2 regions of the Mesorhizobium sp. WSM4310 genome follow, and region 2 is predicted to be linked to the other one. Evidence: predicted binding sites of a transcription regulator. Region 2 holds the regulator's gene; the other holds the start of a gene.
What was found. The regulator HrcA, encoded in region 2, represses chaperone genes, less so after heat shock. The targets are predictions, from matches to a motif close to GTTAGCACTCNCNNNNNGNGAGTGCTAAC.
Positions count from the first base shown of each region.

Region 1: a site for HrcA is predicted at 2,522-2,550, ahead of groES (co-chaperone GroES). Genes of this name have one in related genera too.

Region 1 covers NZ_VFTA01000008.1:187,528-192,506, reverse strand. The annotation lists gene FJV80_RS11950 (TadE/TadG family type IV pilus assembly protein) at 1-94, opposite strand, end outside; gene groL (chaperonin GroEL) at 444-2,099, opposite strand; gene groES (co-chaperone GroES) at 2,162-2,458, opposite strand; gene FJV80_RS11935 (TetR/AcrR family transcriptional regulator) at 2,636-3,262, opposite strand; gene FJV80_RS11930 (MFS transporter) at 3,388-4,572, shown strand; gene FJV80_RS11925 (D-arabinono-1,4-lactone oxidase) at 4,578-4,979, shown strand, end outside.
Region 2 covers NZ_VFTA01000019.1:85,048-90,026, forward strand. The annotation lists gene rdgB (RdgB/HAM1 family non-canonical purine NTP pyrophosphatase) at 1-65, opposite strand, end outside; gene FJV80_RS20515 (VOC family protein) at 65-475, opposite strand; gene rph (ribonuclease PH) at 659-1,375, opposite strand; gene hrcA (heat-inducible transcriptional repressor HrcA) at 1,533-2,615, shown strand; gene FJV80_RS20535 (hypothetical protein) at 2,746-2,943, shown strand; gene FJV80_RS20540 (sorbosone dehydrogenase family protein) at 3,036-4,403, shown strand; gene FJV80_RS20545 (LysE family translocator) at 4,717-4,979, shown strand, end outside.

The sequences.
Region 1 (4,979 bases), on a different contig from region 2:
GGGCGGCCGTGCCGATCAGGACCGGCATCACCAGTGCCGAGATGATCAGCACGTTGCCGTCACGGTTTCGCAAAAATCGCCGGAAAAATTGCATCGATGGTTACCCGACACGCCGCACGCGGAGCAACCTCGCCATGCTCCCGCCCTTTAGTAATCGCGAATGTGTTAAAAAATATTGTCTGACAAATTCATCTAGCGCCGTCAAAGCTTAGTCGAAACCTCTGATTTTGCTGGAAAACTGCTCAAGAAAGGGGCGAGTGCCCCGTCGAGTGGTGCAGACCTCGATGGTCGCTACCGTTGCAGGAGGCAAAGAAAAAGGGCGGCATCGCTGCCGCCCTTTCGTATGCATAAGCCAGGTGGCTTGGATTAGAAGTCCATGCCGCCACTCGAGCCCGCTTGCGGGCTCGAGCAATGTAAGTTGATGGGCGTGCTTTATGGACTTCTTAGAAGTCCATGCCGCCCATGCCGCCCATGCCACCGCCGCCCATGCCGCCAGGCATGCCGCCGCCAGCCGACTCCTTCTTCGGAGCCTCCGCGATCATGGCTTCGGTGGTGACGAGCAGGCCGGCGACCGAGGCCGCGTCCTGGAGAGCCGTGCGGACAACCTTGACCGGATCGACGATACCCATGGCGATCATGTCGCCATATTCGCCGGTCTGGGCGTTGTAGCCGAAGGTCGCGCCCTTGTTCTCAAGGATCTTGCCGGCAACGATCGAGGCTTCCGCACCGGCGTTAGAGGCGATCTGGCGGGCCGGAGCCTGCAGAGCGCGACGCACGATGTTGATGCCAGCGGCCTGGTCGGCATTGGCGCCGGCAGCCTTGATGTTGGCCGAAGCGCGCAGCAGGGCCACGCCACCGCCGGCAACGATGCCTTCTTCCACGGCCGCGCGGGTCGCGTTCAGCGCATCGTCAACGCGGTCCTTCTTTTCCTTGACTTCGACTTCCGTCGCACCGCCGACGCGGATCACCGCAACGCCGCCCGCCAGCTTGGCGAGACGTTCCTGCAGCTTCTCCTTGTCGTAGTCCGAAGTGGTCTCTTCGATCTGCTGCTTGATCTGGGCAACGCGGCCCTGGATCTCGGCCTTCTTGCCGGCGCCGTCGACGATGGTGGTGTTCTCCTTGGAGATCGACACCTTCTTGGCGCGGCCGAGCATGTTGAGGCCGACATTCTCAAGCTTGATGCCGAGGTCTTCCGAGATGACCTGGCCACCGGTGAGGATGGCGATGTCTTCCAGCATGGCCTTGCGCCGATCACCGAAGCCCGGAGCCTTGACGGCGGCGATCTTCAGGCCGCCACGCAGCTTGTTGACGACCAGCGTGGCCAGGGCCTCGCCTTCGACGTCTTCCGAGATGATGAGCAGCGGCTTGGAGGTCTGCACGACGGCTTCGAGAACCGGCAGCATTGCCTGCAGGTTGGAGAGCTTCTTCTCGTGGAGGAGGATGTAGGCGTCCTCGAGATCAGCGACCATCTTGTCGGCGTTGGTGACGAAGTAGGGCGAGAGATAGCCGCGGTCGAACTGCATGCCCTCTACGACTTCGAGTTCGGTCTCGGCGGTCTTGGCTTCCTCGACGGTGATGACGCCTTCGTTGCCGACCTTCTGCATCGCTTCCGCGATCATCTTGCCGACCGACTCGTCGCCATTGGCCGAGATGGTGCCGACCTGGGCGACTTCCTCGGAGGTCTTGATCTTCTTGGCGGCCTTGCCGAGCGCCGCGACGACCTCGGTGACGGCCAGGTCGATGCCGCGCTTCAGGTCCATCGGGTTCATGCCGGCGGCAACCGACTTGTGGCCTTCCTGGACGATCGACTGCGCCAGAACGGTCGCGGTCGTGGTGCCGTCGCCGGCGATGTCGTTGGTCTTCGAAGCAACTTCGCGGACCATCTGCGCGCCCATGTTCTCGAACTTGTCCTCAAGCTCGATTTCCTTGGCGACGGTGACGCCGTCCTTGGTGATGCGCGGGGCGCCGAACGACTTGTCGATGACGACGTTGCGGCCCTTGGGGCCGAGCGTGACCTTCACCGCATCGGCGAGGATGTTGACGCCACGCAGCATGCGCTCACGGGCATCACGGGAGAATTTTACGTCTTTAGCAGCCATTTTTAGCTCCTGGCAGGGGCTTGCGATAAAGCCCGGAATTCAGTTGACGGTGAGGCCGATGATCAGCCGATGATGCCCATGATGTCGGATTCCTTCATGATCAGAAGGTCTTCGCCATTGAGCTTGACTTCGGTGCCCGACCACTTGCCGAACAGGATGCGGTCGCCAGCCTTGACGTCCAGGGGGACCAGCTTGCCGCTTTCGTCGCGCGCGCCGGAGCCGACGGCGATGATCTCGCCTTCCTGCGGCTTTTCCTTGGCCGTATCCGGGATGATGATCCCGCCGGCGGTCTTGGATTCGGATTCGACCCGGCGAACGACCACGCGGTCATGAAGCGGGCGGAACTTCGACTTTGCCATTTTTTCTTCCTCGAATGAGAACGGTGAGAAACAGTTCCTCCGTCCGGCGAAGCCGGACATATAGTTAGCACTCACCAAGGGCGAGTGCTAACGTGGCGCTGAAATAGGCCGCCGACCTGCGAGAGTCAAGGCGCGCGGCAGCCTCGAAAGGCGGTAATTTTTTCCACGGATTGCGGCTTAGAGAAACAACCGCAACTGCGTGTGGATGATCGACCGGTAATCCTCGATGGTCCGGCGGCCTTCCGGCTGGCCCTGCGCGAGCGCCAGGCGCACCACGCCACCGGCGAGCTGGAAGATCAACAGGACCATGCGTTCGAACTGCTCATGCTTGCCCGGCTCGATCAAGGTGGTGACCTGGTCGCAGAACATCCTGGCCTGATGCCGGGTTTCGGCGATGTCGAGATTCTTCAGCGCCTTGTCGGCCTGGATGGCGTTCTGCAGGTCCTGGATGGCCGGATCGCCGGCGACGCGGCCGAGGTAGTCGTCAAGCAACCGGTCGGCGGCGGCGATGACGTCCTTGGCTTCGCGGACATCGGCGAGGATATCAGTCAATCGCGCGCGGCTCACCTCCGAAAACCGCTCATAGAGCATCGCCAGGATCGCCGACTTGTTGGGGAAGTAGTGATAGACGGTGGCGATTGGTCCGCCCGCCAACGCGCCGACTTCCTTCATGGTGACGGCGTCGATGCCCTTCTCGCCGATCAGCCGCATGGTCGTCGACAAGATGGCATCGATGCGCTCGCGGCTGCGCTCCTGCTTGGGCTTGCGCCTCGGTTCGGTCGCTGTTCGCCTTGCTTCCACCATACACCGGTCTTTCGCACGAATTGCCAAATTCTGGTTGACAAAAAATATGATCAAGTATCAGTTTCTAAAATACTGACAGATTGTCAGCTTTTTTGCCGTGCGACAAGGGACGTTGGGAGGCGGCTTTGGCATCTGGTGACGCGCATGCCGGAAGCGGCGACTGGCTGGTCGGCAATCCGACCGGCGGGCAGCTTGCCTCGGCGCTGTGGATCGGCTCGGTCGGCCTGCTCATTCTCGGCCTGCAGCCAGTGCTGCTCGGCGCTCTCTACACGGAGGGCCATGTCAGCGGCGACGAACTGGCGCTGGTCGCCACCGCCGAGATGATCGCCATTGCCATCGGTTCGGCGATCGTCGCGATGCTGCTATCGGCCCGCAACATGCGCTGGAAAAGTGCGGTGCTGCTGCTCCTGCTGGCGCTGGCGAATGTCTGGACGGCCTATGCCGCCGGGGCCAATGCATTGATGGCGGCACGCGCCTTGGCCGGCCTTGCCGAAGGCGGGCTTGTCGCGGTCGCCACCGAGCTGATCGCCCGTTCGCGGCGCGCCGAACGCATCGGCGGCTTTTTCGTCACCATGCAGACGCTGGCGCAATGCGCGCTTGCCCTGCTGCTGGCGCTCTATGTCATCCCGGCCGCCGGATCGGCCGGCGGCTTCCTCATTCTCGCGGTCGTCTGCGTCCTGTCGCTCATCGTCGCCTTCGTCGTCCCCACCGATTACGCCATTCTGCCCAAGGACGAGAACCTCGCCAATGTGCTGACGATTCCTTCGATTACCGCCCTGTTGTGCGTCTTCTGTTATTTCATGTTCTTCGGCTCGGTCTGGGCGTTTCTGGAACCGGTTGGCGCCCAATTCGGCATTGACGGCCGCACAGTCGGCCTGATCGTCTCGGCCAGCCTGGCGGTTCAGGTCCTGGGCGCGATGACGGCGACCGTGTTCGAGGCGCGCATCGATTATCGGGTTGCCATCGCACTCATTGGCACTGTCGCGCTTGTCGCCTCGCTCGTGCTGGCCAGCGGACCTGGCCTCACCACCTTCTGGGTCGCCGCCCTGGTCATGGGTTTCATTCTCCTGTTCATCGTGCCCTACCAGATCCGCCTGGCGATCACGGCCGATGACACCCGCACCGCCGTGCTCCTGGTGCCGGCCGCGCAGCTCTTCGGCCTGGCGATCGGGCCGGTTGCGGCGTCGCTGCTCATCGACGGCAAGGATTTCCGCCCGGTTCCGGAATTCGCTGCCGGCAGTGCCTTGGCCAGTGTGCTGTTGCTCGGCCTGTTCATCCTCGTGGCGCGGCGTCGCCGGGTTGTTGCGTGAGCGCCATGTCGAACATCTGGAGCAACTGGTCCGGTTTTGTCACTGCCGCGCCGCGGCTGATCGCCAGCCCCGCCGATGCCGGCGAAGTTGGTGACCTCGTTCGCAACGCACCCGGCCCGGTCCGTGTCGTCGGTGCCGGTCACTCCTTCACCCCACTGGTGAAATCCGAGGGCACGATCCTGTCTCTGGATAAGCTGGAAGGGCTGGTCTCGCATGACGCTGAAAAGCATCAGGCACGCGTGAAGGCAGGGACGCGGCTTGGTCCGCTTATGCACATCCTGCACGGCATCGGCCAGGGCCTGCCCAATATGGGCGACATCGACCGCCAGGCAATCGGCGGCGCGCTGGGAACCGCCACCCATGGCTCGGGGCCGACGCTCGGCGCCTATCACACGCAATTGGAGACG
Region 2 (4,979 bases):
AATTCGCGCAGCTTGCCGGCATTGTGGCTGGCGACGACGATCTTCTTGCCATCAAGTGTATGCATCAAAGGCCCCAGATTCTCGGCTCGGCGAACTCGATCGAATTGCCCGAGGGGTCGCGTATATAGAGCGAACGGCCGCCTTGCGGCCATTCGAATTCGCTTTCGATGGCGATCTTCTTCGCCTCGAGATGCGCTTTCCAAGCCACGATTTCATCCGCGCTGGCGGCAAAGCAGAGATGACCTTCGCCGACCGCGCCGTGCGGCGGCACCGGCAGCCGGGCATCCGGCGCCGGCGGGATCTTGGTTGCCTCGGCGTTGAAGATGAGCAGCACGCCCGGCCCGCAGCGAAAGAAAAGATGCCTGCCGTCGACCTTGCCGAGGAACGTGAGGCCGAGGATGTCGGTGTAGAAATGCTCGGCCGCGTTGAGATCAGTCACATAGAGCGCTGATTCCAAAATTGCATTGGGTGTCACGAGGCACCCCCCTCTGCCCTACCGGGCATCTCCCCCTCGAGGGGGGAGATCAGCAGCCTCAATCTCGCCGCCCATCTTGCAACGCCGGAGATTGGCGAAGGCCGAGATGACATCCGATCTCCCCCCTTGAGGGGGAAATGGCCGGCAGGCCAGAGGGGGGTGCCTGGGCTCGGCATCTAAAACCTACGCCACCGCCATTTGCTGCAAACTCACCAGCCGCGAAATGCCTTTCTTGGCCAGGCCCATCAACTCGGCGAACTGGTCTTCCGAGAAAGGCTCGCCCTCGGCCGTGCCCTGGATCTCGACGATGCCACCCTTGCCGGTCATGACGAAATTGGCGTCGGTGCCGGCCGCGGAATCCTCGAGATAATCGAGGTCGATGACCGGCTGGCCGTCATGGATGCCGCAGGAAATCGCCGCGACATGGTCCTTCAGCACCTTCGAAACACTGGCCATCTGCCGGGCTTCCATCCAGCGCAGGCAGTCGTACAGCGCCACCCAGCCGCCGGTGATCGAGGCGGTGCGGGTGCCGCCATCGGCCTGGATGACGTCGCAATCGACGGTGATCTGCTGCTCGCCCAGCGCCTGCAAATCGACCACGGCGCGCAGCGAGCGGCCGATCAGGCGCTGGATTTCCAGCGTGCGGCCGCCCTGCTTGCCGGCGGAGGCCTCGCGGCGCATGCGCTCGCCGGTCGAGCGCGGCAGCATGCCGTATTCGGCCGTCACCCAGCCCTTGCCGGAATTGCGCATCCAGCCCGGCACCTTCTCCTCGAGGCTCGCCGTGCACAGGACATGGGTGTCGCCGAACTTCACCAGGCACGAACCTTCGGCGTGCTTGGAGACGCCGCGCTCGAAGGAGATGGCGCGCATTTCGTCGAATTGGCGTTTGGAGGGGCGCATTCAGGCTTCTTTCCCAGTCATTTTTCGGAATCGTGGCCGGCTTTTAGCCGCATGGGGGGCAGCGCGCAAAGGAAAACGGACCGGGCGATCCGATACAGAGACCGGTTGCGCCCACCGTGCCGAAGTCTATATCCTGAGGACGGAGGTTTTTGGCCGAATGACCAAGGCAATCGATCCGGGTTCGCAGCCGCTCGCACTTCAATCACTCGACATGCGCTCTCGTGACATCTTCCGGCGCATCGTCGATTCCTATCTCAGGGATGGCGAGCCCGTGGGCTCGCGCAGCCTGTCGCGCATCCTGCCGTCCTCGCTGTCGCCGGCCACCATCCGCAATGTGATGAGCGACCTCGAGCATCTCGGCCTGATCTACGCGCCGCACATTTCGGCCGGACGGCTGCCGACGCAGGCCGGCCTGCGCTTCTTCGTCGATGCCTTCATGGAACTTGGCGACCTCTCCGACGAGGAGCGCCGCACCATCGAGGCGCAGGTGCGGGCCTCAGGCTCTGGCGCGACGCTGGAGCACATGCTGACCGAGGCCAGCCAGATGCTGTCGGGCATGTCGCGCGGCGCCGGCCTGGTGCTGGCCGCCAAGAACGAGGTGGCGCTGAAGCATATCGAATTCATCCAGCTCGAGCCGACCAAGGCGCTCGCCGTGCTGGTGTCGCAAAATGGCGACGTGGAGAACCGCGTCGTCGAGCTGCCGGCGGGCATCACCGTCTCGCAGTTGCACGAGGCTTCGAATTTCCTCAACGCCCATATTCGCGGCCGTACGCTGGCGGAGGCGCGCACCGAGATCGCCCGCATCAAGGAAGAGACGAGAGCGGCCCTCGACACGCTGTCGCAGGACCTCGTCGAGAAAGGCCTGGCGGTGTGGGCGGGCGCCGAAAGCGGCCTGCCGGCACGGCTTATCGTGCGTGGCCGCGCCAACCTGCTCGAAAACGTCACCGCCCAGGCCGACATCGAGCTGCTGCGGCATCTGTTCGAGGACATGGAAACGCAGGACGGGCTGATCCAGCTGCTCGACCTCGCCGAGCAGGGATCGGGCGTGCGCATCTTCATCGGGTCGGAAAACAAGCTGTTTTCGCTGTCGGGCTCGTCGCTGGTTGTCGCGCCCTATCGCGACAAGGACGCCCGCGTCGTCGGCGCGCTCGGGGTCATCGGCCCGACCCGGCTGAACTACGCCCGCATCGTGCCGATGGTCGATTATACGGCGCAGTTGATATCGCGCATGTTGCGCTAAGGTGTGGATGTTCGGGTGATGCGTACGACCAGTACGCTCCGGTTCTCGGTATCGACCATTTTTGGCTCGGCCTGACCTGAAGCTCTGCACCTTAGTGCCAAAATCGAAACGGGCAGCAAGGAGAAAAAGAATGGCGCTCGAAGAACTCAAGGCCCGGATCAGCCTGCTGCTCGAGGAAATGGTCAACCAGCCGGAAGACCAGCACGAAATCCAGGAACAATTGCGCGAGAAATTGCGGGAAATGCGCGCCATGGGCCTGCCGCTGCCGGCCGATCTCGTCGCGCTGGAAAAACGCCTCGACGACGATTTTTACGCGGCCGGGACATAAAGCCGGACTTTCGCTTCCTCATCAGGTCGAGTGAGGCGGAACCCGGAGACAAGCCGGCCGTTGGTTTCCTTCGCGACCAGATGGAGGACAAGATGATCCGATTGGCCGGACTGGTGATCCCCGCCCTCTTTCTCACAGGCGCGGCATTCGCCCAGCAGACCGACCAGCCGGTGCTGAAGGGTGCGGCCGCCTTTGGCGACTGGCGTGCCGATAGACCGGGCGTGCGCCGCCTGATCAAGCCGGAAGACCTGCCGAAGCCTTACGTCACCAAGTCGGTGTCGAACAGCGCCGGCCTTGCCGACATGCCGACGGGCGCGAAGCCGCAATTGCCGCCGGGTTTTTCGGCCGAACTGATCGCCTCCGGCATCAACAATCCGCGCGCCGTGCGCGTCGCACCCAATGGCGACCTGTTCGTCGCCGACAGCGAAGCCAACCAGATCCGCGTCTATCGCCTGGCCAAGGACAGCGCCAAGCCCGCCGAGGACCGCATTTTCGCCGGCAATCTCAACCAGCCCTATGGCATTGCCTTCTATCCGCCGGGCGATGATCCGCAATGGGTCTATGTCGCCAACAGCGACAGCATCGTGCGCTTTGCCTACCGCGGTGGCGACCTGAAGGCATCCGGCGAACCGGAAATCATCGTCGCCAACATTCCCTCGAACCATCACTGGACCCGCGACATCGTCTTTTCGCCGGATGGCAAGACGCTCTATCTGTCGGTCGGCTCCGGTTCGAACGTCGCCGAGGACATGGGCAAGGCGCCGGATGGCGGCCTCGACGCGTGGGTGACATCGCAGCCGCTCGGCGCAAGCTGGGGCTCCGAAGAGGGGCGCGCCGACGTGCAAGCCTTCGATCCGGACGGCAAGAACGGCCGCATCGTCGCCACCGGCCTGCGCAACTGCTCGGGCATGACCATCCAGCCGGCGACCGGGGCGCTGTGGTGCGTCGTCAACGAGCGCGACGCGCTGGGCGACAATGTGCCGTTCGAATACGCCACCTCGGTCAAGGACGGCGCGTATTATGGCTGGCCCTGGTACTATATCGGCAACCACGAGGACCCGCGTCACAAGGGCGCGCGGCCCGACCTCGCCGGCAAGGCAACCATTCCCGATGTGCTGATGCAGGCGCATTCGGCGCCGCTCAACATCACCTTTTACGACCGCAAGGACCTGCCCGCCGACAGCGGTTTTCCCAAGGAATACCGGGGGGATGCCTTCGTCGCCCTGCACGGTTCGTGGAATCGCGGCAACAGGACCGGCTACAAGGTCGTCCGCCTGCTGTTCAGGGACGGCAGGCCGACCGGGGAATATGAGGATTTCATGACCGGCTTCGTCGTTTCCAACGGCGAGGTCTGGGGCCGGCCGGTCGGCGTGGCGGTGGCCCATGACGGGGCGCTGATCATGACCGAGGACGGCAACGGTACGATCTGGCGTGTGACCTATGACGGCGGCCGTTCCTGATCCTGCTTGGACAATGCAGACCCCCTCACCCGGATTGCCAACCGAATTGCGAAGGGCAATTCGGGGCAATCCGACCTCTCCCCCTCGGGGACAGGAGCTTGTTAGCACCGGCGCCTTTCTCTTCTCCCCCACGGGGGCCCGAAGGACGGGCGAGGCCCGTGACTCGCCCCGGCAAAGGTGGCCGCGAAGCGGCCGGATGAGGGGGGCCTTATAGGGCGAAGACCGCGCTGTCTGGTGCAATCAAATCCAATCCTCAGGAAATTCAATTCCATTCGGATGTATGCAATATGGCCCTTCAATCTGGGACCTATCCATGACCCTCACCGGCTTCCTCGCCTACAGTGCCGCCCTCGGCATCGCCGCCGCCATTCCCGGCCCCGGCGTCACCGCGCTTGTCGCGCGGGCGCTCGGCTCCGGTTTTCGCTCGTCGCTGGCCATGTCCTTTGGCCTGATGCTGGGCGACCTCACCTATCTGACCGCCGTGGTGCTCGGCCTCGCCTTCGTGGCGCAGACCTTCGGCATGGTGTTCCTGGCCATCAAATGGGCCGGCGTTGCCTATCTGGCATTTCTGGGCTG